4 regions of the Fulvimarina uroteuthidis genome follow, and region 3 is predicted to be linked to each of the others. Evidence: predicted binding sites of a transcription regulator. Region 3 holds the regulator's gene; each other region holds the start of a gene.
The links. The regulator PhoB, encoded in region 3, activates phosphate uptake and scavenging genes when phosphate is short. The targets are predictions, from matches to a motif close to TGTCATNNANCTGTCAT.
Positions count from the first base shown of each region.

Region 1: a site for PhoB is predicted at 5,550-5,566, ahead of U0C82_RS01020 (YdcH family protein). Genes of this name have one in related genera too.
Region 2: a site for PhoB is predicted at 5,173-5,189, ahead of U0C82_RS08865 (ExeM/NucH family extracellular endonuclease). Genes of this name have one in related genera too.
Region 4: a site for PhoB is predicted at 3,018-3,034, ahead of U0C82_RS12380 (UDP-2,3-diacylglucosamine diphosphatase). Genes of this name have one in related genera too.

Region 1 is NZ_JAXLPB010000001.1:240,518-247,840, reverse strand. It holds gene U0C82_RS01065 (alpha/beta hydrolase) at 1-145, opposite strand, end outside; gene U0C82_RS01060 (secondary thiamine-phosphate synthase enzyme YjbQ) at 256-708, shown strand; gene U0C82_RS01055 (DUF3096 domain-containing protein) at 890-1,057, shown strand; gene U0C82_RS01050 (NAD(P)/FAD-dependent oxidoreductase) at 1,062-2,351, shown strand; gene U0C82_RS01045 (tetratricopeptide repeat protein) at 2,375-3,193, opposite strand; gene ykgO (type B 50S ribosomal protein L36) at 3,291-3,416, opposite strand; gene U0C82_RS01035 (5-(carboxyamino)imidazole ribonucleotide synthase) at 3,615-4,688, opposite strand; gene purE (5-(carboxyamino)imidazole ribonucleotide mutase) at 4,685-5,200, opposite strand; gene U0C82_RS01025 (YdcH family protein) at 5,197-5,400, opposite strand; gene U0C82_RS01020 (YdcH family protein) at 5,630-5,806, shown strand; gene cobW (cobalamin biosynthesis protein CobW) at 6,356-7,323, shown strand, end outside.
Region 2 is NZ_JAXLPB010000002.1:861,875-869,197, reverse strand. It holds gene U0C82_RS08865 (ExeM/NucH family extracellular endonuclease) at 1-5,073, opposite strand, end outside; gene U0C82_RS08860 (type I secretion system permease/ATPase) at 5,265-7,049, shown strand; gene U0C82_RS08855 (HlyD family type I secretion periplasmic adaptor subunit) at 7,210-7,323, shown strand, end outside.
Region 3 is NZ_JAXLPB010000002.1:137,335-144,657, reverse strand. It holds gene pstA (phosphate ABC transporter permease PstA) at 1-623, shown strand, start outside; gene pstB (phosphate ABC transporter ATP-binding protein PstB) at 685-1,443, shown strand; gene phoU (phosphate signaling complex protein PhoU) at 1,575-2,312, shown strand; gene phoB (phosphate regulon transcriptional regulator PhoB) at 2,309-3,055, shown strand; gene U0C82_RS05645 (dihydrodipicolinate synthase family protein) at 3,227-4,135, shown strand; gene U0C82_RS05640 (TenA family protein) at 4,354-5,040, opposite strand; gene thiD (bifunctional hydroxymethylpyrimidine kinase/phosphomethylpyrimidine kinase) at 5,042-5,863, opposite strand; TPP riboswitch at 6,008-6,107, opposite strand; gene minC (septum site-determining protein MinC) at 6,436-7,233, shown strand.
Region 4 is NZ_JAXLPB010000004.1:30,170-37,492, reverse strand. It holds gene U0C82_RS12390 (DUF2865 domain-containing protein) at 1-249, opposite strand, end outside; gene U0C82_RS12385 (NADP-dependent malic enzyme) at 542-2,860, opposite strand; gene U0C82_RS12380 (UDP-2,3-diacylglucosamine diphosphatase) at 3,090-3,926, shown strand; gene U0C82_RS12375 (glycosyltransferase family 4 protein) at 3,926-4,993, shown strand; gene U0C82_RS12370 (TrmH family RNA methyltransferase) at 5,076-5,909, shown strand; gene U0C82_RS12365 (arsenate-mycothiol transferase ArsC) at 5,912-6,349, opposite strand; gene U0C82_RS12360 (UPF0262 family protein) at 6,422-6,901, opposite strand; gene hisD (histidinol dehydrogenase) at 6,901-7,323, opposite strand, start outside.

The DNA of each region.
Region 1 (7,323 bases), on a different contig from region 3:
TCCGGGCCCGGCGCACCTCCTCGATCGGCACCGACCAGGTGTCCGGCCGTTTCGCGTGCTCGGCCCTGATCGTCTCGTTCAGCGCGCGGAGGTCGGCCGGGATATGATGGGGATCGAATGCATGGGGGGCGGGCAGGGGAAACATGAGGCAGGTGTTCCGTCGCGTTGGGGAATTCTTCGTCCCGGCATCAACTAGACATGTCCGCCGCCATGGCCAGTTGACGCCACAAGGATCGGCAGCGCAAAACCGCGCCGATGCCCGAACGCGAACGCGACGAGGACCGGATGCACCAGCATATCGAGACGATCATCATCGAGACGCCGGGGCAGGGGTTCACCGACATCTCGCGCGACGTCGCGCGGAAGCTGGCGGCGGCGGGTGCTTCGGAAGGGCTCCTCACGCTCTTCATCCGCCACACCTCCGCCTCCCTGACCATCCAGGAGAACGCCGATCCGGACGTCCGACACGATCTCCTCGACGCGCTCGCTCGTCTCGCGCCCGCTGACGGCGACTATCTCCACACCGTCGAGGGGCCGGACGACATGCCGGCCCATATCAAGACCATGCTGACGCAAACGAGCCTGGCGGTTCCCGTCAGCGGTGGCCGGATGATGCTGGGAACCTGGCAGGGTCTCTACGTGGTCGAACACAGGGTCCGGCCCCATCGGCGCGAAGTGGTGCTGCATTTTTCCGGCGAGGCGGGCTGATCGGTGCGTAGAGACCGGACGCCCGAAGGGCGGGCCGGCTTGACGCCCGGCCTCCCGCATCTTGCGGACCGCGCCCGTGAACGATACCGGCTTCCGCGACGTTGACTCTCGAAACCCGAACACAGATCCTGCTTGCGGGGCGCGATTATCCGTCCGGCATTGCTTTCGAAAGGCCCCGATCGTGGAAATCATCTCCCTTCAGCCCATCGTCGCCCTGGTCGCCGGCGTTCTCATCCTCATCATGCCGCGTCTCCTCAGCTTCATCGTCGCGATCTATCTGATCTTCGTGGGCGTTTCGGGGCTCTTCCCGGATCTCATCAACCAGATCGCGTCCGGCACGGCCGGCTGATCCGATGGCGCACAGCAGGGAACGCGTCGTCATTCTGGGCGGCGGTGCGGGCGGTCTCGAACTGGCCTGCAGTCTCGCAGGTCGCGGCGCGGTCGCCGTTACCCTCGTCGACGTCAACGGATCCCATGTCTGGAAGCCCCGGCTGCACGAATTCGCCGCTGGAACGGTCGATTCGACCTTGTCGGAAATGAGCTTCTACATGCTGGCCTCCATGCGCGGCTTCAGCTTCGAGCAGGGCCGGGTGGTCACGATCGACCCGCAGAACCGCCTGGTCCGCCTCGGGCCCGTCCGCAGCCGGCACGGTGCCATCGAGGGGCCCTCGCGCGATGTCGCCTACGACCGCCTCGTCGTCGCGCTCGGCGGGGTGACGCCGGATTTCGGGACCCCGGGCGTCGAGGACCACGCCGTTCGCCTGGACGAGAAGGCCGATGCCGACGATTTCCGCGACCTGTTCGTCGCAGCTCTCCTGAAAGCCCGGGAATGCGGCGAACCGGCCCGTGTCTCGATCGTCGGATCGGGAGCGACCGGAACCGAGCTTGCCGCACATCTGAGGGTGTCCGAGCGCAGCTTCATCAACGATGCCGTCACGGGCCGCAAGCAGCGGCTGCTGGATATCGTGATTCTCGAAGCTGCGCCGGAGATCATGCCGGGCGCGTCCGGCGATCTGCGCAAAGCGGTGTGCGACCGCCTCGCAAAGCTCGACATCAAGACGCGTGTCGGTGCGCGGATCGCCTCGGTGGAGGCCGATGCCGTCGTCGGCGAGAATGGCGAGCGGTGGCCGACCGACATCACCGTCTGGGCGGCCGGTCTCGTCGGCCATCCGTGTCTGGAAGGCCTGTCGGACTTCGACATGGACAATAAGCACCGCATCATCGTCGATGCGCGGCTGAAGACGACGGTGGACGGGAGGATCTACGCGCTCGGCGACGCGGCGAGCTTCAAGCCCGCGGCGGATGCGCAGCCTTTGCCGCCGACCGCCCAATGCGCCAGTCAGCAGGCGGCCTATCTGGCCGCGGCGATCCCCACGACGATCGCCGGAGGTACGCCCGAGCCGTTCGAATATGACGACAAGGGGCGGTTGATCTCGCTGGCGCGCGGGGGCTCGGTCGGGAGCATCAGCCTGTTCCGCTCCAGGAACGATCTCCTCGTCCACGGCCAGTTCGCGCAGGCCGCCTATCAGAGCATCCAGCGCAAGCATCAATGGGCCGTTCTCGGCTATTTGCGCGGCTCGGTGGCGATCTTCGCCGATGCGATCTCACCCACCAAGGGTCCGGCGCTGAAGCTGCACGGATAGGTCTTTCGCGACACTCGGCTGGGTCAGATGGCCGGACCGGTCAGCTTTTCCGCAAGCCGGCCCACGGCATCCTGTGCCGATTGGAGCGCCGGGTAGACGTCCAGAACCTCCCGGTAGACCTCGAGCGCCTTCTCGTCGTTTCCCGTGCGTTCCAAGATCAGCGCCAGCCCCATCAAGGCGCCCCAGTGCCGGGGCTCGCGGGCAAGCGTCTGCTCGATATCGGCAATCGACTTGCCGAAGGCGCCGCTTGCGAAATGTGCCGTCGCGCGGCGGTTCCACGCCTCCGCGAAATCCGGTTCCAGAATGATCGCCTGATCGAGAAGGTCGAGCACTATGTCCGGCTGCTTGTGGCCCATGGCCTGGGTCGCACGGAGCATCAGGAGATCGACGGTCGCGCTGCCGCTTTCCTGCCAGCGCTTCTGGATCTTCCGGGCCGTGCGCCGGGCCTCGCGCTCGTCACCGGCTTTCTTCAGGTCGGAAAACAGGTTGTCGAGGGTTTCCGGCGCCCGTTCGGCCGGCTCGGCCAGATCGGTGGAGGATGGATCACCCTCGGGCGAGAGGGCGTCCGCCGCGTCCCCGTCCTCCAGGGGGCCGCCGAAGGCTTCGGGCGGCACGTCCGGATCGGCATCGGGTGCAGGCCGCACCATCGGTCCCTGATCGCCGGGGTCCGGCGGCATGGGCATGTCGGGCATCGGCAGTTCCGGCATGGAGCCGGGGGGCGCCGCGTCGGGATTGATCACGGACGGATCGTCCGCCCGCTGCGCCGACGAACCGGAGGGCGCGGCAAGGCCGAACATGGCTGCGATGACGAAGGCGGCGGGCAAACGAAAAACGGCTCTCATGAGGTCGCAGACTACCGACCTCGTGGGAGCCGTCAAACTGAAAATGCCGTGATGGCTGCTTCGGGACGAAGCGTCACGGCCTTTCGGTGTCCTGCGTTCAGCCCTGGCGGGCCTTGAAGCGCGGTGCCACCTTGTTGATGATGTAGATCCGGCCCTTGCGGCGAACCATGCGGTTGGCGCGATGGCGGCCCTTGAGGGATTTCAGCGAGTTCTTGATCTTCATGTCGGTATCCTGACCGTCTCTTCGTGCGACGGGAACGAAAGGCCTGCCGCCGCTCAAACAAAAAACGCGCCGTGAGACGCGTTCGTCCATTCAGTTATCTTGCATGGCGTTTAGCCAGCGACGGCGGAATTGTCAACGTGATCGGACGCCTTTCCGCCCGCAATTCCGGGGTGACGTCCCGGCGATGGGACGCGGCCGTCAGGACATGGCCGTGAGACGCGTGAAATGGCCCATCTTGCGGCCCGCCCGCACCTCGCTCTTGCCGTAGAGGTGGAGAACGAGATCGCTCTCGCCCATCAGGCTTTCCGATTTGCGCACCTCATCGCCGATGAGGTTCTCCATCACGCAGTTGGAATGACGCACCGGATCGCCCAGCGGCAGGCCGCAGACGGCGCGGATGTGCTGCTCGAACTGCGACACGGCGCAGGCCGCCTCGGTCCAGTGGCCGGAATTGTGGACGCGCGGCGCGATCTCGTTGACGAGGATCGTGTCGTCGGCGCGCACGAAGAACTCGACGCCGATGACGCCGACATAGGTGAGCTTGTCCAGGATCGCCGCCCCGGTCTTTCGCATGGCGTCCGCGACCGTCGCGGAGACCCGTCCGGGCACGCTCGAGCGGCGCAGGATGCCGAGGCTGTGCTCGTTGTCCGCGGGATCGTAGGCCTTGATGTCGCCTGCCTGCCCGCGGGCCGCGATCAGCGACGCCTCGTAGACGAACGGCACCTTGCCTTCCAGGATGCAGGGCTTGGCGCCGAGGCTCTCGAAGGCGTCCGAGACCGGACCCTCACGACGGATATTGGCCTGGCCCTTGCCGTCATAGCCGAAGCGGCGGGTCTTCAGGATGCAGTCCGTGCCGATGTCGACAAGCGCGTGCCCCAGCTCCTCGACGCTGCCGATCGCGCGCCATGGCGCGGTCTCGATGCCGATCCCGTTGAGGAACGCCTTCTCGACGACGCGGTCCTGCGCGACCTCCAGCGCCTCGGGTGGCGGGTAGAGCCCCGTGCCGATGATCGATTGGCGGGCGGGGCCCACCGGCACGTTCTCGAATTCATAGGTGACGACGTCGCAGCGGCTGGTCAGTTGCACCAGCGCCTTGCGATCGTCATAGGCGGCGACGATCGCTTCGTTCGCCACCTGGAAGGCGGGCGATTCCGGGTTCGGGTCGAGCACGATGGTGCGGTAGCCGAGCCGTGCGGCGGCCATGGCGAGCATCCGGCCCAGCTGTCCGCCGCCCAGGATGCCGACGGTCGATCCGGGGTTGAGCGCGTTCATCGAGCGGGCTCCTCGTTGACGGGTTCTTCGGTGACGCTCTCGCTCTGGGCGGTGCGGTAGGCGTCCAGCCGGTCGGCGATGCCCTCGTCCGACAGGGCGAGGACGCTGGCGGCCAGAAGCGCGGCGTTCACCGCGCCCGCCCGGCCGATGGCGAGCGTACCCACGGGAATGCCGGCCGGCATCTGGACGATCGACAGGAGACTGTCCTGGCCTTTCAGCGCCTTGCTCTCGATCGGAACGCCGAACACCGGCAGGGGCGTCATCGCGGCGGCCATGCCGGGCAGGTGCGCGGCGCCGCCGGCGCCCGCGATCACCACCTTGAAGCCCGCATGTTTCGCGCCGTGCGCGAACCGGTAGAGCCGGTCCGGCGTGCGGTGGGCCGAGACGATCTTCGCGCTGAAGGGAATGGCGAGACGTTCGAGGGTGTCGGCTGCGTTCTTCATGATCGGCCAGTCCGACTGGCTGCCCATGATGATGGCGACGACGGGGCGTTCGGCAGGCTGCGGGCTCATGCGAGAATGTCCGGAATGATCTGGTCTTCGCACTCCTTGAGGCGGTCCTTGATCGCGAGCTTCTTCTTCTTCATGCGCTGGATGCGGAGCTTGTCGCAGCCGTGAAGTTCCATCGCCTCGATCGCGGCGTCGAAATCGGCGTGCTCCTGGCGAAGTTTCGCGGTCTGCATCCGTAACGCCGCCTGTTCCTGGTCCGCCATCAGATCCCCTTCAATCCCGAACGTCCATCGCGAATCGGTCGCGAAAACGTGTTCGCGCCCAGCATAGCCGGTCCTTAGCAAGATCCCGACATTCTCGATAGCGGGCTATCAACCAACTTGTCCGAGGCTGTGCCGATTTGTTCGACAGCACGACGGTTTTGTGACACGCTCGCTTTGTTCTTGCCCGGATGGGTTCGGCCCCCCGGGCTGCCAACGGAAGGAGATTTGCATGTCCTTGGAAAATCATATCGCCAAGCTCGAACAGCGCCACTCGGTGCTGGACGCCAATCTGGCTGCGATGATCGCGAAGCAGCCGGCGACGAGCGATGCGGAACTCAAGGAGATGAAACTTCGCAAATTGCAGCTCAAGGATCAGATCGAACGCTTGAGGGGAACATCCCAGTAATATCCACCGCCGTTCGGTTCTCACCTTTGCGGTAGAACCTGACGCTCCGTTTTGACGGACAATCCGCGATAAGCCGGTCGATCGGGATCGGTCCGGCTTATCGTGATGGCGAACCCGGCGACGGCCCGGTGGAGCGCCGAACGACATCCGGCGATGTCGGCCGCGTTTGTCGTCCGCACGCCTCCCGCCCGGTCGGGTGCCCGCTCGGGTGAACGCCGCAGAACCACTCAGCTTTTTTCCGGTCTCCATGCGCTTGACGCCGCGACCGACGCGCGAGAGGGCCGGTGCCCGATGCCGTCCGATGGTTCGGCCAGCCGGCGGATCGAGCGACCGCTTCGCCGCATCTTCGGTTCGACATCACGAATGGTTGCGCCCTTCCCGAATGGCGGGGATGGCGCCTGCGTGCCGCGCATCCGCGCGTCCAATCCGCGCCGGATGTCGGAAGAGCATGCGGGGTCTCGACCTCGGCCTGCCGATGGGCGACAAGGGCCGCAAGGGCATCCTCCGCCGGGAGGATCGCACGCATTCCGCTTTCAAAGGGTTCACCTCATGTCGAAAATCCCAGCAACCGTCATCACCGGCTTCCTCGGCGCGGGCAAGACGACGATCATCCGCAACATGCTGCAGAATGCCGGTGGCCGGAAGATCGCGCTCATCATCAACGAATTCGGCGATCTGGGCGTCGACGGCGATATCCTGACCGGATGCGGGATCGAGACCTGTACCGAGGAGGACGTCGTCGAACTGACCAATGGCTGCATCTGCTGCACCGTCGCCGACGATTTCATTCCCACCATGACGAAGCTTCTGGAGCGCAAGGACGCACCCGATCATATCGTCATCGAGACGAGCGGCCTGGCGCTGCCGCAGCCCCTCGTCGCCGCGTTCAATTGGCCGGAGGTGAAGACCCGCGTCACGGTCGACGGCGTCGTCACGGTCGTCGACGCGGCGGCGGTCGCGGAGGGGCGGTTTGCCGACGACGAGGCGAAGGTCGCCGCCCAGCGCGCGGCCGACGAAAGCCTCGACCACGACAATCCTCTCGAGGAGCTTTTCGAGGACCAGTTGCGCGCAGCCGATCTGGTCGTTCTCAACAAGGCCGATCTCATCGATCGCGACACGCTCGAGAAAGTGCGCGCCGAAATCGCCGCGAAAACCAGCCGCTCGGTGCGCACCGTCGCATCCGAAAACGGCAGGCTGCCCACCGACGTCCTCCTCGGCATGAAGGCCGGCACGGAAGAGCTGATCGGCGAGCGCAAGTCCCATCACGAGATGGAGCATGCATCCGGCGAGCCGCATGATCACGACCACGACGAGTTCGAGAGTTTCGTCGCCAGCTTCGGCGCGCTCGCGGACCGCGAGGCGTTCGAACGCCGCCTGCCCGAGCTTCTCGCCCGCTACGACATCCTGCGCATGAAGGGTTTCGCCGACGTTCCCGGCAAGAAGATGCGTCTCGTGGTGCAGGCTGTCGGAAAGCGCGTGGAGACTTATTTCGATCGCCCCTGGAAGGCGGACGAGAC
Region 2 (7,323 bases), 720 kb from region 3:
GCTGTCGGAACGGAAATTGTTGTCGGAGACGAGCAGAAGGGTCTGCCTGCCATCGTCGAGCCGCGCCCCCAGCACCATTCCTTCCAGATTGTCGGGGCTGACCGTGTCGAGATAGATGCCGTCGGCGTTCACGTGATCCGGCAGGAAACCGATATTGGCGATCAGCGTCTTCTGCGCCGCGACGATCGTCATATCCGCGTCCGAGAGGCTGGCCGTCCCGCCAAGATCGGTGGCGCCGCTCAGATCGACCTCGTAGATCCTGATCGAATTGCCCTTGCCCGAAACGAAGATGCGCTCCATCGCCAGGAGATGGGTGTCGTCGAGCGTCGCCAGTTCGACGAGGCCGTTGTCGGTCGCCATTTTATCGCTTCCGAAACCGTCGATGCGATAGACGAACTGACGCGCCAATTCACCCGAAACGGTATCGAACTCCAGGATGCGGGTGGGGAACCCTTCATCCGTGCCCTGTCCGGCATCCTGCCGAAGGGGATGTTCCGTACCGGCGAACAGGGACTTGCCATTGGGTGTCAGCGCAAGGCTCTCGATGCCCCGGTTGAAGGAGACGCCGGTTCCCTGCGTGGCGCCGGTCAGGAAATCGGGCAGTTCCAGCGCACCGATCTGCACCCCGTCGCTGGAGAATTTGCGGATCGAGGGCGGCGCGTCGGATCCCTCGGAGCTGATGTAGAAGACGTCGTCGCGGGTCGAGACGATCGCTTCCGGATCGCTCGGTCCGACCGGTGCGCCGTCCTCGGCGCGCAACTGCGTGACGCCCGTCACCGTGATGTCGCCGTCTCCCAGACGCCCGTCGGCCCCCAGATCGATGTCGAGGCTGTAGAAGCGGGGAAGCGCGTCCCTGGCATCGGAGATCGCGACATAGGTGCCGTCGGCCAGCCGGGTGATGCCCGACAGACCGCCGAGCAGCAGCCCGTCGACGAGGGTGCCGTTGGGGATCGTCGTAGACCCCAGGAATTCGGCCGCACTGATCTGGTTGTCGCGATTCGGCATGTCGTCCTCACTGCTTACGTTAAGACCCACGAGGATCGGGTCGTGGTCCGACGATCGGTAGGGGTTGGTTGCGTCGAAGAGCTCCGGATCGCGCCCGAACTCCAGATTGTAGTCGAGGGCGTCCGCCTCGTCGGCGTTGATGTGCCACTCGATCGCCGAGACGATCTGCTTGAAGAGATCCATCGAGGCGAAGGCGTAGTCGAGCGTGCCGATCAGCCCGTCGAAGACGAAGGAATAGGCCGTATTGAGAAGCGCTCTCGCCACGTCGACGAATCCCGCTTCCGTCGTGAGATAGTCGATCGGGTCTTCCGACGCGTAGGCGTTGAAGTCGCCCATGAGCATGATGTTCTTCGTGGCCGAACCGGTCGGATCGCTCTTCAGCCAGCCATCCAGCGCCTCGGCGGCGAGAAGGCGCATATTGTTGAAATTGCCTGCGCCGTCGCCAAGGTCGGCGTCGGCGCCCTGCCCGGAACCGCCCTTGGATTTGAAGTGGTTGGCAACGACGGTCAGCAGTCCGCCATCGGCGTCCAGTTCCTCGAAGGTGACGGCGAGCGGCGAACGGTTCGTGCTCGGCCCGTTGAAGACGCTGCCCCCCGGCGCGCCGCCATTGTTGTCGACCGTCGAGCGATCGAGAATGGACGGGTCGACCTGTTCGTCGGTCAGGATCGCAGGCGCCGTGCCCTCGGCGATCTTGGCCTTGTCGGTGCGGTAGATCATGCCGACGGCGATCGCATCGCCGCCGACGAACTCCTGGCCCGGATCGACGAAGGCATAGGTATCGCCTCGCGCGTTGAGAGCCTCGACCAGCGCCTCAATGGCGATCGGGCGCGGAGCCTGCGCGCTCTGATCGCCGGGAGCGCGCCCGCCCGGCAGGAAATCGTTCTCGATCTCGATCAGGCTGACAATGTCGGCATCGAGGCCGGCGATCGCCTCGACCAGCTTTTCGAGCTGACGGTCATATTCGGCCGTCGGGCCGACACCGCCGACCGCGCCTTGCGGCGCGATATCGGCACCGCGCGGCTCCAGATTCCGGTCCGGCCCGACATCGTCGCCGCCCGTGTCCGGGAACTGGTCGAGCGTCGTGAAGAAGTTGAGGACGTTGAAGGCGGCGACCTTCAGATTGCCGCTCGGCGAAAGCATTTCGGCCGGCCTCGGATTGGCGCGATCGAAGCTGTTGTCGTCCGCCTCCGTCGCCCGGATGCGCCAGGTCGCGCCCGAAGCCGCATTGCCCGCGAACTTGTAGTCGAGAATGCCGGAAAGGCCGGTCGTGGTGTCGCCCATGCGGGGCGCGGTTTCGGCCGAATAGGCTCCGAAACCCTGAAGGTTCGTGATCGGGGCGTTCTGAACGTTGAGGCCATCATCGTAGGTGATCGTGCGCGACCCGACCCGGTCCAGATAGGCCGCGTTCCCTTCGGCGTCGGGATCATTGTGCTGGGTGTACTGGTAGGGGCGACCGCCGGTGAGCGTGGTGCCGCCCGGTCCCGCCTGCTCGAAACCGTTCGCATCGAACAGCTTGATCTCGTTGAAACGGTCGAGCTGGAACTGTTCGGTGATCGTCAGCGTCTCTTCGATGGTGACCCGCATGCCCTCGAAGGCCTCGAGATCCGGCTGGACGTCGCCGTTCTGGGAGCGGGTCGTGGCCGCGCTCGGCAACTGGACGAGCGCGGCGCCCGGCAACGGATTGTTCGAGGACACGATCTCGACGACGCCGCCGTTCGTGACGTCGAGCTGGGTTTCGCCGAAGAACTCGGAGACCGTTCCGGTGATCCTGACCTTGTCGCCGATGGCGACGTCCGTCAGGAAGCTTCCGGTGCCTTCGAAGACGAACAGGCCTTCGGACGATCTCGCATCGCCGTCGGCGTCGGCGTCCTCTTCCTGAATGTAGAAACCGCGCAGGTTGCGGCCCTCGTCCCCATCGCCGTTCTGGAAGTCGCCGACGACGATCGCCTCGACCGTGACGCTCTTCCCGCGCAGCGGACTGCCGGCGGCGTTGCCGAACCCGTCGTCTTTCTGGGTGTCGGCCGTACCTTGAATGGTCGAGATCAGCGTGTTCCCGGGCTGGGGCCGGGGCTCCTCGCCTGCCGATCCGCCGAGATCGTGAACGGTCAGCGTGTTCGACCCCTCATTGGCGACGACCAGAAGGTTGGACGCGGTGCCGCTCTCGGATGCCGAAATGAACTTGAGGCCCTCCGGCGCATCGTCGCCCTCGGTGATGAAGGCGCCGACATAGGTCGCCGCCCTGGGGTCGGAAATGTCGAAGGCGAACGTCGCATCGGCGCGTTCGAGGCCGACGAAGGCGTAGGCCTTGCCGTCAATCATGCCGATTTCGACGGCTTCCGGCTCGACGCCCTTATTGTCCGAGCGGCCATCGTCGTAGAGCCCGAGCTCGGCCGCGATCCGGTCCAGCATGTCGCCGGAATCGAAGACGAGATCGCCGTCCTCGTCGCGGATCGAGAAGGAGCGGCCGCCGAGCGAGAACAGGGCCTCGTAGACCCCGTCCCCGTTCCTGTCGCCGTCGATGGCGGAGACGATCAGCCGGCCCAGCGCGCCATCCGCCTTCAGGGCGTCCGCGTTGGGAAAGGCGCGGGCATCGAGGGCCAGATCCTTGACCCGCGCCGCATCCACGTCCCGGTCGTCGCCCTCGTTGGCGAGCACCATATAGGTGCGTCCGTCGACGGTGTAGGTCGCAACGCCATCCGGCATGAAGATGCCGTTCACATTGGCGGGGCGGAGATCGATCGCACCGTCGCGGTCGCTCGGATCGAGCGCGTTTTCCGGGAGGGAATGGTTCTTGAAGCCGAGGCCCTGAATGTCGCCGATCGTGAAACCGCTGAAGGTCGCGATGTCCTCGATGATCGCGACGGCGTTGTTCTCCTGCAAGGTGATGACCGCGCGATTGCCTTCGATCGCCACATATTCCGGCTCGATGTCGGCCGCGACGGACGGTGCATTGTCGTTGACCCGCGCGCCGAGCGCCCGCAGCGCATCGGCGGTGATGGACGCGTCGGAGAAGTCGTAGGTCGACACCGTCGAGGCCGCCGGATCGGAGGCATCGATCGCGATGATCGAGACCGACCCGTTCGGATTGACCGCCGCGTCCGGCTCGTTGTCCTTGCCCGAGGACTGACCCTCGTTGGCAACGACGACATAGGCTCCGTTCGCCGAGATCGCGAGACTGTCAGGCAGGGGCCCGACCTTGACCGAGCCGCGATAGTCGCCGGTCGCGGCATCGAAGAACAGCACCGAGCCGTCGCCCGTCATGTCGGCCGCCGGCAGCGCCGCGACGACGAGGCCGTTCGCGACGGCGACCGACGTGAAGGCCGCGCTGTCGAAGACCTGGCCGGTCGCCGAATCGATCAGCGTCGCCGGATCGATCGTCGCCACGAGGGTCAGGCCGGCAACGCCATCGTCGGGCTTGTCGTCGAACGGATCGGACCCGTCGACGATCTGGAGACCGGAATCGGAGGTGACGAAGAAGCGGCGGGTTCCCGCATCGTAGGCGACGATCTCGGCCCCGTCCAACTTGATGGACGCGGACCGTTGCGAGGCAAGGACCGTGCCGCCGTCGGTGCCGGCATCCGCGTCGAACGTGATGGTCTGGCCTTCGTTGACCGTGCCGCGCGTCTCCCCCTGCGGACCCGCCCATGCGAAATCGGACGCGCCGGAGCCATCGCCGGTGCGCTGCAGCGAATGGCCGGCCGGCGTGCCGCCGCCCTCCGCAACGCCCACATCGATGCTCGTCATTCCCTTCGCCGGACCGTCGGCCGCGGTGAACGCGCCCTCATAGCTCAGGAATTCGACGACACCCTGAGGTCCGACGAGCGCCATTCCGTCCGGGCCGCCGTTCTGCATTCCGACTGTGTCGACGGTGATGAAGCGCACACCGTCCGAGACCGTGCTCAGCGCCTCCTGAAGCGCGATGCGCGCATAGCTGGCGCCGTTGCTTCCGTTGTAGAGGACGAGACTGAAGCCATCGAGATCGGCATCGGCCGGCCCCGCCACCTCGACGAACTCGCCGACGTCCGCACCGTCATTGTCGTAGTGGAATTCGTTGATGAAGAAATTCATGGGAACGCAACCCGCCCTGCCAGACCAAAACACGGCATTTCCTAGGGTCGCTGTGCAACAGTTCGATGAAGCGTTAAGACAAAATTAACTTGTGAATCGTGTTACACGCCTGTCATTCGGAACGGCTAGAGGAACCTTCCCTGCCGGCGTTTTGGCAGGCGAAACGCTTCCTTGCGATCGACGAGTTTTACATGTCTTCCAACAGCATCATCGCCCGTGCCGGGCTCTACGGCTCGCTGCCGGTCCTCGCGGTCTTCTCGCTGGCGATCAATGTGCTCCTGTTGGTGCAGCCCCTCTACATGCTGCAGATCTACGACCGGGTGCTGGCCTCGGCCTCGTTCGACACGCTGATCTACATCTCGCTGATCGCCGTGGCGGCCCTCGTGCTTCTCGGCCTGATGGATGCGGTTCGCGGTCTTCTCTCGTCCCGGATCGCCGCGCGCCTCGACGAGAGGCTGGGCCCGCAGGCGCTTCTGGCGGCCATGCACGGCCCGAGAGCGCGGGAGGGCGACGTCCAGCCCATGCGCGATCTCGAGGCGATCCGCAACTTCGTTTCCAACAAGCTTCTTCTCGCGCTGTTCGACCTGCCGTTCGCGCCCTTCTTCATCGCGATCCTCTATCTGATCCACCCGGACATCTTCTGGCTGACGCTGGCCGGCGCCGCCGTTCTCGCCGTCATCGCGCTGTCCAACCAGTTCGCCTCGGCCAGGCCTGCGACGCGTGCCTCTGCCGCTTCGATCGAGGCGACGGGAACCGCCCAGTCATTCGTGCGCGGCTATGAGAGCCTCAAGGCGATGGGCATGATCGAGAACGCCATTTCGAGATGGGGCGCCTCGGAGTGCCGGGCGCTCGATGCGCAGGCGCGGGCCGCGAGCGTCAACGCCTGGTTCGCCGGCCTCTCGAAGACCGTGCGCATGGGCCTTCAGATCGCAATCCTGGGCTATGGCGGCTACCTCGTGCTGGAAGGCGAGATGACCGCCGGCATGATCTTCGCCGCCTCGCTGATCTCCGGCCGGGCGCTGCAGCCGATCGACCAGGTGATCGGCGGATGGCGGGGTTTCGTGGAAACCTCGAAGGCCCGCAAGCGGCTTCTCGAAGCCCTGTCGACGGTGACGGACGAACGCGACAAGACGGAGCTGCCCGCCGCGCAGGGCCGCATCGGGGTGACCAACCTCCTCGTCTTCGCCCCGAACGCGGGACCCGGAGACGAGCCGCTGCTCAAAAACGTCTCGTTCAATGTCCTGCCCGGGGAATGCACCGTGGTTCTCGGACCCTCCGGCGCCGGCAAATCGACCCTGATGCGGGCCCTTGTCGGGACGATCAGGCCGCATTCGGGCACCGTGCGCATCGACGGGTCGGAGATCGAACACTGGCGCGCGCAAGCCCTTGGCGAGCGCATCGGCTATCTCGGCCAGGATGTGGAACTCTTTCCAGGAACGGTCGCCCAGAACATCGCCCGCTTCGATCCGGAAGCGGACGATCGGGCCGTGATCGAGGCGGCCCAGATGGCCGGCGTCCACGATCTCATCCGCCGTCTGCCGCAAGGCTACGACACGCGGATCGGACCGGGCGGCCTCGCCCTGTCGGGCGGTCAGCGCCAGCGGGTCGCACTGGCGCGCGCGTTCTTCCGCATGCCGACCATCCTCGTCCTCGACGAGCCGAACGCCAGTCTCGACACGGAGGGCGAGGCCGCCCTCGATCAGGCCATCCTCGCCGCCAAGGCCAACAAGGTCTCGGTCGTCCTCGTCACCCAGCGGCGCACGATCGTCGAGAGGGCGGACAAGGTGCTTCTTCTCGACAATGGCCAGGTGGAGGATTTCGGAGCCCGCGAAGCGGTCATCGCCCGGCGCGCCGAGCGGTTGAAAGCCAACCGTCGCAGGCCGGATATTGCGAGCCCCGCACAGCCAGGTCCAGCGCAGGGTCCGGCCTCGGGGGATCCGACGATCGGACCGTTCGCCACCGCCGTCCGCGCATGATTTCGGCCGACCCCCGAAACGGTCGGTCGTCGCGCGTCGATCGGCAGCCGGCGCGGCGTGCGAGACCGTCGCCGCGGCAGACCCGGTCCGCACGGCCGTTCGTTCGGCCGGCGGCACGTTGAACGTTTCGACAGACACAAAGATGAAGAGCCACCCTTCGATGACACGCCCCAACGAGACCTACCGTCTGCAAAACGTCAGGAGCGGGCTTGCCGGCATCACCGTCGCGGGCCTTGCCTTCTGCGGCGTCTTCGTGGCCGCCTTCGGGGCATGG
Region 3 (7,323 bases):
TGCTCGCCCTGCCGATCGGCGTCGCGGCCTCGATCTATCTCGAGGAATTCGCGCCCAAGAACAAGTTCACCGACCTCATCGAGGTGAACATCAACAATCTGGCCGCCGTGCCGTCGATCGTCTTCGGTCTCCTCGGCCTCGCCGTCTTCATCAACTGGTTCGGCCTGCCGCGCTCGGCCGCCGTCGTCGGCGGTCTCGTGCTCACCCTGATGACCCTGCCGACCATCATCATCGCGACCCGGGCGGCGCTGCGCGCCGTGCCGCCCTCGATCCGCTGGGCGGCGCTCGGGCTCGGGGCGTCGAAGAACCAGACCGTGTTCCAGCACGTCCTGCCGCTCGCCGCGCCCGGCATTCTCACCGGCACCATCATCGGCCTTGCGCAGGCGCTCGGCGAGACCGCGCCGCTGCTCCTCATCGGCATGGTCGCGTTCGTCGCGGACTATCCCGATACGCCGATGGACGCTGCCACCGCCCTGCCGGTTCAGATCTACATGTGGGCCAACGAAGCCGAACGCGCCTTCGTCGAACGCACCTCGGGCGCGATCATGATCCTCCTGGGCTTCCTTGCCCTCATGAACATCACGGCGATTTTCCTGCGTCGCCGGTTCGAACAACGGTGGTAGTATGAATATGATGGAACATTTCCAAGCGTCGCTGAACAAAGGTCCCGCCGTGCCCGCCCAAATGCCGATCAAGATGAAGACCGAGAATGTCAAAGTCCATTATGGGGACAAGCAGGCGCTGAACGGCATATCGCTCGATGTGAAGGAGCGTCAGGTCACGGCGCTGATCGGCCCCTCCGGCTGCGGCAAGTCGACCTATCTGCGCTGCCTGAACCGGATGAACGACACGATCGACGCCGCCAAGGTGTCGGGGAAGATTCTTCTCGACGGCGACGACATCTACGATCCGGACCTCGACGTCGTCGAGTTGCGGGCCCGGGTGGGCATGGTGTTCCAGAAGCCGAACCCGTTCCCGAAGTCGATCTTCGACAATGTCTCCTACGGCCCGAAGATCCACGGCCTTGCCCGCAACAAGGACGAGCTTGCGGGGATCGTCGAGACGAGCCTCAAGCGGGCGGGCCTGTGGAACGAGGTCAAGGACCGGCTCGACGAGCCGGGCACCGGCCTGTCCGGCGGCCAGCAGCAGCGCCTGTGCATCGCCCGCGCCATCGCGGTCTCGCCGGAGGTCATCCTGATGGACGAGCCCTGTTCGGCGCTCGACCCCATCGCGACGGCGACGGTCGAGACCCTGATCGACGAGCTGAAGCAGAACTATACCATCGTCATCGTCACCCACTCCATGCAGCAGGCCGCCCGCGTGAGCCAGATGACGGCGATGTTCCATCTGGGCGACCTTGCCGAGGTGGGCGAGACCGAGAAAATGTTCTCGAACCCGGACGACAAGAGAACACAGGATTACATCATGGGCCGGTTCGGCTGACGCTTCAGGCCACGCGCCGCCCATTGCGGCGCGCCATAGGGCAGCCGGCCGAGCCAATTCGACCCGACCCGACCCGACCCGACCCGGATGAGAATGGGCCCCTGGCCCCAAAACCCGACAAGGAGGCCACGATGGCTTCGCATATCGTCTCTTCCTACGAAGATGAACTGAAATATATCGTCCGTCGGATCTCCGAGATGGGCGGGCAGGCCGAGCGGATGCTGGAACAGTCGGTCACGGCGCTGGTGCGCGGCGATTCCGGCCTTGCGCAATCGGTCATCGCCGACGACGTGATCCTCGACGCCGCCCAGCGCGAGGTCGACGAAAAGGCGATCCTGACGATCGCCAAACGCCAGCCGCTCGCGACCGATCTTCGCGAGATCGTCGGCGCGATCCGCATCTCGAGCGATCTGGAGCGGATCGGCGATCTCGCCAAGAACATCGCCAAACGCGTTCTCGCCGTCCACAACCACCCTCAGCCGAACCAGCTGGTGCGCGGCATCGAGCACTTGTCGGAGCTCGCCATCGACCAGCTGAAGGACGTCCTCGACGCCTACGGCACGCGCGACCACGAGCGGGCGCAGGTGGTGCGCGCGAACGACGAGGAGATCGACGCGGTCTATACCTCGATCTTCCGCGAACTCCTGACCTACATGATGGAAGATCCGCGCAACATCACCGCCTGCACCCATCTTCTGTTCAGCGCAAAGAACATCGAGCGCATCGGCGACCATGCGACCAACATCGCCGAGACGATCTTCTACATTCGCACCGGCGAGGAAATGTCGACCGATCGTCCGAAGGACGACCGCTCCACGACGCTCACCCAGAACGCCGTCGAGGCCGCCGTCGAGAGTGCCGCCCCATGAGCCTGCGCGTCACCGTCGTCGAGGACGAAGAAGCGCTCGGCGTTCTCCTGCGCTACAATCTGGAAGCCGAGGGCTATCAGGTCGAGGTCATCGCGCGCGGCGACGAAGCCGATCTTCGCCTCAAGGAAGACGTGCCCGATCTCCTGGTGCTCGACTGGATGCTGCCCGGCCTGTCCGGTGTCGAGATCTGCCGCCGGCTGCGCCAGCGCAGCGAAACCGCGCTGCTTCCCGTCATCATGCTGACGGCGCGGGGCGAGGAAAGCGAGCGCGTCCAGGGCCTGTCCGTCGGGGCCGACGACTATGTCGTCAAGCCGTTCTCCATGCGCGAGTTCACCGCGCGCGTGAAGGCGATGATGCGCCGCGCCAACCCGGAAAAGGTCGCGAGCGTCCTGTCGGCCGGCGATCTGGAAATCGATCGCTCCTCGCACCGTGTGCGCCGCGCGGGCCGCGAACTGAAGCTCGGGCCGACGGAATACAAGCTGCTCGAATTCTTCATGCAGGCGCCGGGCCGCGTCTTCAACCGCGAGCAACTGCTCGACGGGGTCTGGGGCCGCGACATCTATGTCGACGAGCGCACCGTGGACGTCCATGTCGGCCGGCTGCGCAAGGCGATCAACCGCTCCAGGGACCGCGACCCCATCCGGACGGTGCGCGGCGCCGGCTATGCGCTGGACGAGCAGTTTCTCGCCGGCAAATCGTCGCCGCAGCCGCGGGCCCGGACGAAGGAGGCGGCAACCGGGTAACGCCGTCTGGTCAGCTTGGAGACGGGTTGAAGGAATACGCGTCTCGCGGGAGAAAATCACATATAATGCTGATTTTGGGTCTCTCGTCGATCTTCGTGACGATCACCAGCACAGGACTTTGCCCGCGCGGCTGACGTTTTGGACCCTTGTGGATCGAGAAGGGTTCCTAGCATGTCCAGTACGTCGCCGTTCCATGGTCTTTCCGTCTTTCCGATCACGCCGACGGATGCGTCCGGCCGGGTCGACGTCGAAAGCCTCTGCCGTCTCCTGGAGCGCATCTGCGAAGCGGGGCCGGCCTCGATCGGTCTTCTCGGCAGTACCGGAAATTACGCCTATCTCACGCGCGACGAACGCTGGCGCGCCATCGAGGCGGCGGTCGCATGTGTCGACAATCGTCTCCCGATCATCGTCGGCGTCGGCGCGCTGCGCACCGACGAGGCGATCGGCCTTGCCCGCGATGCCGAAGCCAACGGCGCGGACGCGCTTTTGATGGCGCCGGTTTCCTATGCGCCGCTGACGGATGAAGAGGCCTACCAACATTACCGGGCCGTCGCCGGTGTCTCCGGCCTGCCGTTCTGCATCTACGACAATCCGTCGACGACCCGTTTCACCTTCAGCCACGACCTCGTCGCGCGCCTGTCCGAAATCCGGACGATCGAGGCGATCAAGATGCCGGCGCGGGACGGTCAGGACGTGGCGGCCGAACTCGCGGCCTTGCGGGCGCGAACCGACATCGCCATCGGCTTCAGCTGCGACTGGCACGGGCGCTCGGTGCTGATGTCGGGTGCGGACGCCTGGTATTCGGTGATCGGCGGCATCATGCCGAAGCTCGCTGTCACGTTGGCGCGTGCCGCGACATCCGGCGACGCGGAAGAGGCGTTGCGCATCGATGCGGCGTGCCAGCCTCTCTGGAACACGTTCAGGTCCTTCGGCAGCCTGCGCGTCGTCACCGCCCTGCTCGACCTGCTCGATCTCGGCACGGCCGAACTGCCGCGGCCGCTTCTGCCCCTTGGCCCTGCCGAACGCGCCCGGGTCGAAGCCGCCCTGGCACCCTTGAGCGGGGACGCCAGCCTGACCTGACGAACCCGCCGGCAGGGCCCGGCGCCGCTGGCGCGGGGCAGGGACGCGTCAACCGTCCGGAGCCGCGCTCGCTCCGCCTCCAGGGATCGGCCCGCAGATCGGGATCGATGGTCGGAAAGCCCAGCGCGTAAGGTCGAAGAGATCGCGCCAGCATCGTGCGGCTGAGCGGACGCGCGATGCTCCGCGCCGGCGCCGGAAAGCCGGCAGCTTCCACCCCGTCACATCTGGAGCCCGGCGCTGTCCGGCATCGGCCAGGCGTCGCGGTGATAGGCGCTGTGCCAGAACATCCATTCGTGCCAGACCGAGCGTTCGAACGCGGCTTGCATCCTGGCGCGAAGGCGGGCGTCCGCTTCCTGCGCAAGGCGGTCCGTGAGATCGCGCATGCCGCGCACCGCAAAGGCGAACTCCTCGCCCGCATAGGTGTCAACCCAGGCGCGGTAGGGATGATCGGACACCGCCTTGGCGTGGATCGCCTCGCCGACGGCGAGATAGATCGAGAAGCAGGGCAGGAGCGCCGCCACCGCGACGGGAAACGGATCGATCGCCGCCGCGCGCACGAGGGAACTCACATAATGGTCGCAGGCCGGCGAGGGCGGGGTCTTCAGGAACGCCTCGCGCGTCACCCCGTAGAGCGTCATGTATTCGTCGTGGAGCTGGCGCTCCACCATGATCGCGCCGTTCGCCGAACCGGCGAGCCGGGCGATCGTCTCGGGATCGGGCGCGCGGGACGCGGCAAGGGCGAGGGCCCGGGCGAAGCCCTCGAGATAATGGGCGTCCTGCACGATGTAGAACCGGAACGTCTCCGGCGGCAGGCGCCCGTCGGTCAGTTCGGCATTGAAGGGCATGGCGTGGATGGCGGCGAGACGTTCCGCGTTCTCGGTCTCGATTTGCGTGACGAAGGACATGTCAGCACGCTCCTGTGGTGGTGGATGATGTCTGGTGGTCGAAGAAATGATGGACAGGGCCGTGGCCGTGGCCGACCTGAAGCGCGTCCGCCGCCGCGATCGCGCCGCCGATATAGGCTTTCGCCCGGCGAACGGCCTGCGTCAGGTCGAGGCCGAGCCCGAGCTGCGTGGCGAGCGCGGAGGACAGCGTGCAGCCCGTGCCATGGGTGTTTTTCGTCGCGATCCGCGCAGCGCTCAGCACCGTTTCGCCCCCCGGCGTGACGAGGAGATCCGTCGCCTCGCCGCCGGGCAGATGCCCGCCTTTCATGAGAACGGCCTTCGAGCCGAGCGCCAGGAGCCGTTCGCCCTGCGCCCGCATGGCGTTCAGGTCCCGCGCCTCCGGTTCGCCGAGGAGATCGCCGGCTTCCGGCAGGTTCGGCGTGACCACGCGCGCGCGCGGCAGGATGCGCTCGCGCAGCACCGCGACCGCATCCGCGGCGAGCAGGCGGTCGCCGCCTTTGGCGACCATCACCGGGTCGAGCACCACCGGCGCCTCGATCCGTTCGAGGGCATCGGCCACGACCTCGATGATGCCGGCATTGCCGAGCATGCCGATCTTGATCGCGTCGATCCTGATATCGGCGGCGATCGCCGCGATCTGGTCGCGTACCATGAAAGGGTCGACGGGCGTGAAGCCCTGCACCCCTGTCGTATTCTGCGCGGTGAGTGCCGTGATCGCGGCCATCGCATAGCCGCCATTGGCCGAGATCGCCTTGATGTCGGCCTGGATGCCGGCCCCGCCGGACGGATCGGACCCGGCGATCGAAAGAATGTTCGCGATCATGCCGCGCTCCCGTGTTCGGTGCCGGGACGGCCGCAGGCGCGAGGCGCTCGTTCCTTCGTCTGGCCGACTGTGCTGGAAGGGTCTTGCATGCTCGGTCCCTCTGCTTCGGCAAGAGGGAGGGGCTTTGCCCCGTCACGACAGACGAAGCCGACACCCGCAACTTCCTCCGCCGGTATGATCCGGTTCAGGTTCAAAGGGTGCTTCTCAACCCGGCCGCGAAAGCCGGATGCCCCTGTCGCGCGTTTTGGGTCCCATAAAGGGCCGGCCTTGTCAAACCGGCGCCCTTGCGGCGCAGGTGGAGCCGCAAGGGCCGCGGCGGCGGGATCGCGCATGGAGGGTCGCGGCCCGCCTGTCCCGTTGCGGCTTGCGGGGGGGCGCCGCCGCCAGAGCCTGCGAAACCGCAAAGCGTCGTCTTTTCAACGACCTCGTCCGGACGTCCCGGCGCACATTGTAAGGCAAACAGCGTGAAGCGTCAGTTTTGCGCAGGCCTCGGCCGGTAACGTCCAATTAACTTCTTTCCTGTCCCGCCATGACGGCGCGGTCGGAACCAACCTTTGGAAAACGACGAACGAATGTCCGAGACCCCTTCCGACAAGCGCCCGATCCGACTCAAGGGACGCTCGTTCCTGGCGATCCAGCTGTCGCCCGAACTGCCTTTCGAAAACTGGCTCGCACGGCTCGATGATCTTGCCCGTCGCTCCACCGGCTTCTTCCTCGGCAGGCCGATCGTCCTCGATGTCGAAGGCCTCGACATCACGCAGGAGCAGTTGAAGGATCTCATCGGCGAACTGGGCGAGCGCTCGGTCCGCATCATGGGCATCGAAGGCGCGCGCCATTCGCTTCTCGGCATCGGCATGCCGCCGGCCATGCAGGGCGGGCGCCCCGCCGCCGACATCGACCCGGCAGCCGCGGTCGGCCGGCCGGACGCCGCCCCCGCCGGGACGAACGACGGCAAGGCGGACGAGACGTCCGGCGGCACGCCGGCGGTCGCGGAAAAGACCAGGCCGCAGCCTGCGCCCCTCGTCTCGGACCAGTCCACCCAGCTTCCTTCGATCGTGATCGACCGTCCGGTTCGCTCCGGCCAGTCGATCATCTTCCCGGAAGGCGATGTGACCATCGTCGGCTCGGTCTCCTCCGGCGCGGAAGTCGTCGCCGGCGGTTCGATCCATATCTACGGCACGCTGCGCGGCCGTGCGCTGGCCGGATCGGTCGGCAATACCAATGCCCGCATTTTCTGCTCGAAGCTCGAGGCGGAACTCGTGGCGATCGATGGGCTGTACAAGATGCCCGACGATCTCGATGCCGGCCTCGTCGGCCAGGCCGTAACCATCTGGCTCGACGGGGAAACCATTCGCGCCGACAAGATCTAGCCGTGACGGGGTCCGGGGCGGCGCGGTGGCCGTGTCGTCCCCAGCACCCACGCGGTTCAACAATGAAACCGGGGACGATCCCGGCATGAT
Region 4 (7,323 bases), on a different contig from region 3:
GCTCGAACGCGGGGCGGCGGACCGTCTGGCGGACCTTTTCTGGCGCACGGCCTTGCGCTTGTAGGTCTTGCGCGGTGCGCTCTGGCGGATCTTGCGGCGGTGCTCCACCGTCGGAGGCCCGAACAATTGTTCCAGAAGCGACTGCGCCCGCACGGGCGTCGGCGTCATCGGGGCCAGGCCCGCCACAAGGACGCTGCCTGCAAGCAGCAGGCGGGGAATCAGACGGACGCAGGTCAAGGCCAGGGCCATGGTTCACCATAGAATAAGAGAGGCCCGGCGGAGCCGATCCGAAAGAGGCGGGCAGGCGGGACCGATTGCCCCGTCCCGCGCAATAAGGTCTTCGTACCCTACACGAAACCGGACGCAAGACTAAGCGCGCGACACGGTAAATACGCACACATGTCGTAAACTTCACGGGAGCCGGGACCCCGATCCTGCGGAATTTCCCCCGCGCGCCGGCGCAAGACCGGGCGCGGGATCTGCCTGGCCGATAGCGCACGGACGCTGTCCGGCCGGCGTAACCGGACACGGGTTTCGGCGTTCAGCCGGCGTCTTCGCCGCGCTCGTTCTGAACCACCTGGGCGGCGGCGATCGCGGCCATGTTGACGACGCCGCGCGAGGTGACGGACGGCGTCAGGATATGCGCGGGCGAGTTGGTTCCCAAGAGGATCGGGCCGACATGCAGCGCGTCCAGCATCGTCTTGACGACGTTGAGCGTGATGTTGGCCGCGTCCAGCGTCGGGAAGACCAGGAGATTGGCCTCGCCCGTCAGGGTGGAGGCCGGCATGGAGCGTTCACGAACCGCCGGATTGAGGGCCGCGTCCCCGTGCATCTCCCCGTCGATCTCCAGATCGGGCCGTTCGTTGCGGATGATGGCGAGCGCCTTGCGCAGCTTGCGCGTATCCTCGGTGTCGTCGGAGCCGAAATTGGAGTGCGAGACCAGCGCCGCCTTCGGCGCGATGCCGAAGCGCTTGATCTCGTCGGCCGCCAAAATCGTCATCTCGGCGATATCCTCGGCGCTCGGATGCCGCTGCACGTAGGTATCGACGAAGAACTTGGTGCCGCTTTGCGAGATCAGCACGCTGAGCGCGGCGAAGCGCTTGACGCCGTGATCGAGACCGATGACCTGGCCGATATCGCGGACATGGTGCGGGAAGCGGCCTTCGAGGCCGCAGATCATCGCGTCGGCCTCACCGCGGGTCACCGCGATCGCGGCGATCACCGTCGAATTGGTGCGCATGATGGTGCGGGCCGAATCGGGCGTGATGCCCTTGCGTCCGACCTTGTCCAGATAGGCATCGACATAGTCTCGGTAACGCGGATCGTCCGACGGATCGACGATCTGGAAATCGGTGCCGGCCTTCGCCGTCAGCCCGAAGCGTTCGAGGCGGGTCTCGATGACGGACGGGCGTCCGATGAGGATGGGCTGGCAGACCCGGTCTTCCAGCAGGACCTGGGCGGCCCTGAGGACGCGCTCGTCCTCGCCGTCGGCAAAGATCACGCGATGGTTGGTGTCCTGTGTGGACTTGAAGATCGGCTTCATGATGAGGCCGGAGCGGAAGACGAAGCGGTTCAGCGTCTCGAGATATTGGCCCATGTCCTCGATGGGCCGAAGGGCGACACCCTCCTCGGCGGCGGCTTTGGCGACGGCTGGGGCGATCTTCAGGATGAGGCGCGGATCGAACGGCGTCGGGATCAGATATTCGGGGCCGAAGATCGGCGTGTCCGACCCGTAGGCCTTCGCGGCGACTTCGTTGACGTTTTCGCGCGCCAGCGCCGCGATCGCGTCGACGGCCGCCATCTTCATCTTTTCGGTGATGTGCGTCGCGCCGCAGTCGAGCGCGCCACGGAAAATGAAGGGGAAGCAGAGGACGTTGTTGACCTGATTCGGGAAATCCGACCGGCCGGTGCAGATCATCGCGTCCGGCCGCACCTCACGGGCAAGGTCCGGCATGATTTCGGGCGTCGGGTTGGCGAGCGCCAGGATCAGCGGATCCCGCGCCATGGTCTTGAGCAGCCCCGGCTTCAGGACGCCAGCCGCCGACAGACCGAGAAAGATGTCGGCCCCGTCGATCGCGTCTTCCAGCGTGCGCTTCTCGGTTTCGCGCGCATATCTGGCCTTCCAGGGATCCATGCTTTCGTTGCGGCCCTCGTAGACCACGCCCTCGCGGTCGGTGACGAGGATGTTCTCGTGCCGTGCGCCGAGGGAAACGAGCAGGTTGAGGCAGGCGAGCGAGGCGGCGCCGGCACCGGACGCGACGATCTTGACGTCCGCGAGATCCTTCTTCGACAGCATCAGCGCATTGCGCACGGCGGCCGCGACGATGATTGCCGTGCCGTGCTGGTCGTCGTGGAAGACCGGGATCTTCATGCGCGCGCGCAGCCGGCTCTCGATCTCGAAACATTCCGGGGCCTTGATGTCCTCCAGATTGATGCCGCCGAAGGTCGGCTCGAGCGCCGCGATCACGTCGCAGACATGGTCGATCTCCCGGGCGTCGATCTCGATGTCGAAGACGTCGATGTCGGCGAATTTCTTGAACAGGACGGCCTTGCCCTCCATCACCGGCTTGGAGGCGAGGGGTCCGATGTCGCCGAGGCCGAGGACGGCCGTTCCGTTCGAGATGACGGCGACGAGATTGGCGCGGCTCGTATAGTCGGCGGCCTTGCTCGGATCCTTGGCGATTTCCAGGCAGGGGGCGGCGACGCCGGGGGAATAGGCGAGGGCGAGATCGCGTTGGTTGCCCAACGGCTTGGTCGCCTGGATCGCCAGTTTGCCGGGCTTGGGATATTTGTGGAAGAACAGGGCCTGATTGTCGAGATCGCTCTCCGCGAGGCGGTCCGTATCGGTGCTGTCGGCCATGTCGTGCTCCACTTTCATTCGCTGCATGCCCCGCGACAGATAGCGCCCGGCCGCGCCGAAGCCAACCGTCCCGTGCGAGAGCGAAGCGGGCCGAACGCGTGGCGGCGAGCGCTTGCGCCGGCCCCTGTTGCCTGTCCTCCACACCTTCATGCCGATGCGTCACACGGCTGTAATCGAACAGGCAGAAGGAGTTGCGTGTCTCGGTTGTACGAAGAAGGTCACACGCGACATGGCGCTACCGAACGAGCCTCGCCAATTTCGAACCCTGTTCGTTTCCGATCTCCACCTGGGATCCAAGGCGGCCAGGACGGACATGTTCCTCGACTTCCTGAAGCGCAACGACGCCGAGACCTATTATCTCGTCGGCGACATCGTCGACGGCTGGCGCCTGAAGCGCATGTGGCACTGGCCGCAAAGCCACAACGACGTCGTCCAGAAGCTGCTGCGCAAGGCACGCAAGGGGGCCCGAATCGTCTACGTTCCGGGAAACCACGACGAATTCCTGCGCGAATTTCCCGGCCAGCATTTCGGCGGCGTCGAGGTGCGCCGCAACGATGTCCACACGACCGCCGACGGGCGGAAGTTTCTCGTCATGCACGGCGACGAGTTCGATATCGTCGTCAGGAACGCCCGGCTTCTGGCCTATCTCGGCGACTGGGCCTACGACGCGGCGATCGCGCTCAATCTCGTCTTCAACAAGGTCCGCCGCAGGCTCGGCTTTCCGTACTGGTCGTTTTCGTCCTGGGCGAAGCTGAAGGTGAAGAACGCCGTCAGCTTCATCGGCGCGTTCGAGGAGGCGCTGGCGCTCGAGGCCAAGCGGCGGGGTTGCGAGGGCGTGATCTGCGGCCACATCCACCACGCCGAAATCTCCACCTTTCGCGGGGTCGAATACGTCAACACCGGCGACTGGGTGGAAAGCTGCACCGCCGTCGGCGAGCATTTCGACGGGACGCTCGAACTCATCCGGTGGGCCGACGTGCTGCGCGACGAGCACGCCGAAACGGTGGTCCATCGGCTGCCCGCGGCGCGGTCGATGGCCGACAGGCGTCGGCACGAGGCGGCATGATGGGACGATTTCTGTTTGCCACCGATGCGTGGGAACCGCAGGTTAACGGCGTGGTTCGCACCCTGTCCCACCTGATGGCGGAACTCGTTCGTTCGGGTCACGCGACCGACGTCCTTTCGCCGAAGGATTTCCGGACCTTTCCCTGCCCGACCTATCCCGATATCCGGCTTTCGCTGGCGACGACCGCGGCCGCCGAACAGCGCATCGACCGTTTCGAGCCGACCAATGTCCATATCGCCACCGAAGGTCCGATCGGAAGCGCGATGCGGCGGGCCTGCCTGAAGCGAGGCCTGCCCTTCACGACGAGCTTCCACACGCGCTTCCCCGAATATCTCCGGGCCCGCGCCCCGGTGCCGGAGCGCTGGTCATACGCCTGGTTGCGCAGGTTCCACGGCGCCGGCGACGCCTGCCTCGTGCCGACCGAGACCATGCGGGAACAGCTCGAAGCGCGCGGCTTCCGCAATCTCGTGACCTGGACGCGCGGCGTCGATCACTCGGTCTTCCGGCCGCGCCGCACCCTGCCGCTCGATCTGCCGCGCCCGATCTATCTCACCGTGTCGCGGCTTGCACCGGAAAAGAACATCGAGGCGTTTCTGGATCTCGACCTCGAAGGGTCCAAGCTCGTCGTGGGCGAGGGGCCGATCATGGCCGATCTGATGCGGCGCTATCCCCATGCCCATTTCGCCGGACTGCAGACCGGCGAGGCGCTGGCCCGCTATTACGCGTCCGCCGATGTCTTCGTCTTCCCCTCCAAGACCGATACGTTCGGGATCGTGCTTCTGGAGGCGATCGCCTGCGGTACGCCGTTCGCCTCCTACAGCGAGCCGGGGCCGATCGACGTGCTCGGATCGTCTCGCGCCGGAATCGCGTCCGGCGATCTCGGCGAGGCCTGCCGACGGGCGCTGACGCTCTCGCGCACCGATGCCGTCGCCCGCGCGCGCGATTTCACCTGGCAGCGATGCGCGGACATCTTCCTCGATGCCACGGCCGGTTCCGGATCGGGACGTGCGGGCGAACGCGCGCGCCTGCGCCGGTTCGATCCGCATGCCGAGGCCCTGAGCGCCTGACCGTCGCGGCGCGGACCTCGCCGCGCGATCGGCGGCAGGCGAGCGGGCTTGGTGGTCGCGCGCGGTTGCGCTAGATGCGCCCATGGCTTCAGCAATAGCACCCGAACCGGCCCACCGATTCGTTCCGATCGACGACCCGGACGATCCGCGCATCGCCGTGTTTCGCGATATTCGCGAGCGCGATCTCACGGGCCGGAACGGTTTCATCGCGGAGGGCACGGTGGTTCTCGACCAGCTGGCGCTCAGCCGCAGGTTTCGTCCGACGGCGCTTCTCGTCCTGCAGAACCGTCTGGCCGGCCTTGCCGGACGGCTCGCGAAGCTCCCGCACGATTGTCCGGTCTATGTCGCCGGTCGCGACATCGTCGACGCGGTCGCGGGCTTTCCCATGCATCGCGGCGTTCTTGCCCATGGCGAAGACACGGGCGGGGCGACGACGCGCGAGGCCGCGATTTCGGCCGCGTTCGCGCAAGGCGCGCCGATCCTCGCCGCGATCGGCATCGCCAACCACGACAATATCGGCGCACTCTTCCGCAACGCCCGCGCCTTCGGCGTCGGCGGGCTGCTTCTGGACGAGACGTCCTGCCACCCGCTGTACCGAAAGGCCCTGCGGGTCTCCGTGGGAACGGTGCTGACGCAGGGATGGCACCGCGGCGGCACCGCCGGCGAGATCCTTGCCGCCGTCATCGCCGCCGGCTACCGGCCGATCGCTCTGACGCCGGGCGGCACGATGCGGATCGAGGATCTTGGTGGCGGACGTCCCTGTGCCCTGTTCGTCGGGGCGGAGGGAACCGGGCTGCCGGCCGAACTTCTCGAGCGGATGGATGGGCTGCGGATCGCGATGGATCCGTCGGTCGACAGCCTGAACGTCGCGACGAGCGCGGCGATCGTCCTGTCCCGCCTCTATGCCAGCCGGTAGGTCTACTGGCCGAACCGGTCCTTGAGGCGGGCTTCGATGCGCTTGTAGAGGTCGCGATAGGCGTCGAGGATCTGGGCGCGCGTTCCCGTCGCGAGCGAGGGATCCGGCATCGGCCAGAATTCCACGTCGGAATAGGTCGAGCCCATGGTGTCGAGCGCCAGGTGATGGGCTTCCGGGGCCATGGTGATGACGAGGTCGAAATAGCCGTCCTCGAGCTCCTCGAAGAGATGCGGGCGATGGCCGCCGAGATCCAGCCCGTGTTCCTCGAGCACGGCATCGACGAACGGATCGCGCTCGCCTGCCCTGACGCCTGCCGAGGCGATGTAGGTTCCGCGCGGCAGGATGCGGCCGGCCAGCGCCGCCGCCATGGGGGAACGGATCGAATTCATGCCGCACATGAACAGGACGGAGGTGATGCGAGGTGTATCGGCTTGCGCCATATTACGGCCTCGGGCTCGATGGAGTGACGGTCGGTGCATGAAGCCTGCCGGAATGGGCGCAGCGCAGGCGCGTCAGGTCCGGCGCTGCAAGGCGCAGATCAGGGTGAACAGCCGGCGTGCCGTGTCCTTGTCGATCTCGATCTTGCCCTTCAGCCGCTCCATCAAGGTCTCCGACCCGTCATTGTGGATGCCCCGCCGCCCCATGTCGATCGCCTCGATCTGCTGGGGCGTCGACGACCGGATGGCTTCGTAATAGCTGTCGCAGATCATGAAATAGTCCTTGATCACCCTTCGGAACGGGGTCAGGGACAGGATGTGCGTGACGAGCTTCTCACCGCCTTCGTCGCGGATGTCGAACACCAGACGCTTGTCGGCGATGGCGAGCTTGAGCCTGAACCGGCCGCCGTCCGGCGCCCCGTCCGGGTCGAACCGGTTCTCCTCGATGAGATCGAAGATCGCGACATTGCGTTCGTGCTCGATGTCCGGCGTGGTGCGCCCGATGCTTTCATCGAGTTCGATATCGATCAGCCGGCCGAAAGTGTCGTCTGCCATTATCGCTCTCTTGCCTCCGCAAGGTTCACGCGTATGCCCACCGACCGGCCATGGGCGTCGAGGCTTTCGACCCGCGCCAGTTCCATCGCCGCCGGCGCGAGCGCCTTGAGCTGTTCGGGCCCGAGCTTGAGGATCGACGTCCGCTTGACGAAGTCGAGCACCGACAGGCCCGACGAGAACCGCGCCGACCGCGATGTCGGCAGGACATGGTTCGAGCCGCCGACATAGTCCCCGATGACCTCCGGCGTATGGCGGCCGAGGAAGATGGCGCCGGCGTTCGAGATCCGCTCGGAGATGGTTTCCGGCGCTTCGGTCGCGATTTCGAGATGCTCGGGCGCGATCCTGTCGGTAAGGGCCGGCGCCTCGTCTTCGAGGGAGCCCACGGTGATGACCGCGCCATGATCCTGCCAGCTTGCCCGCGC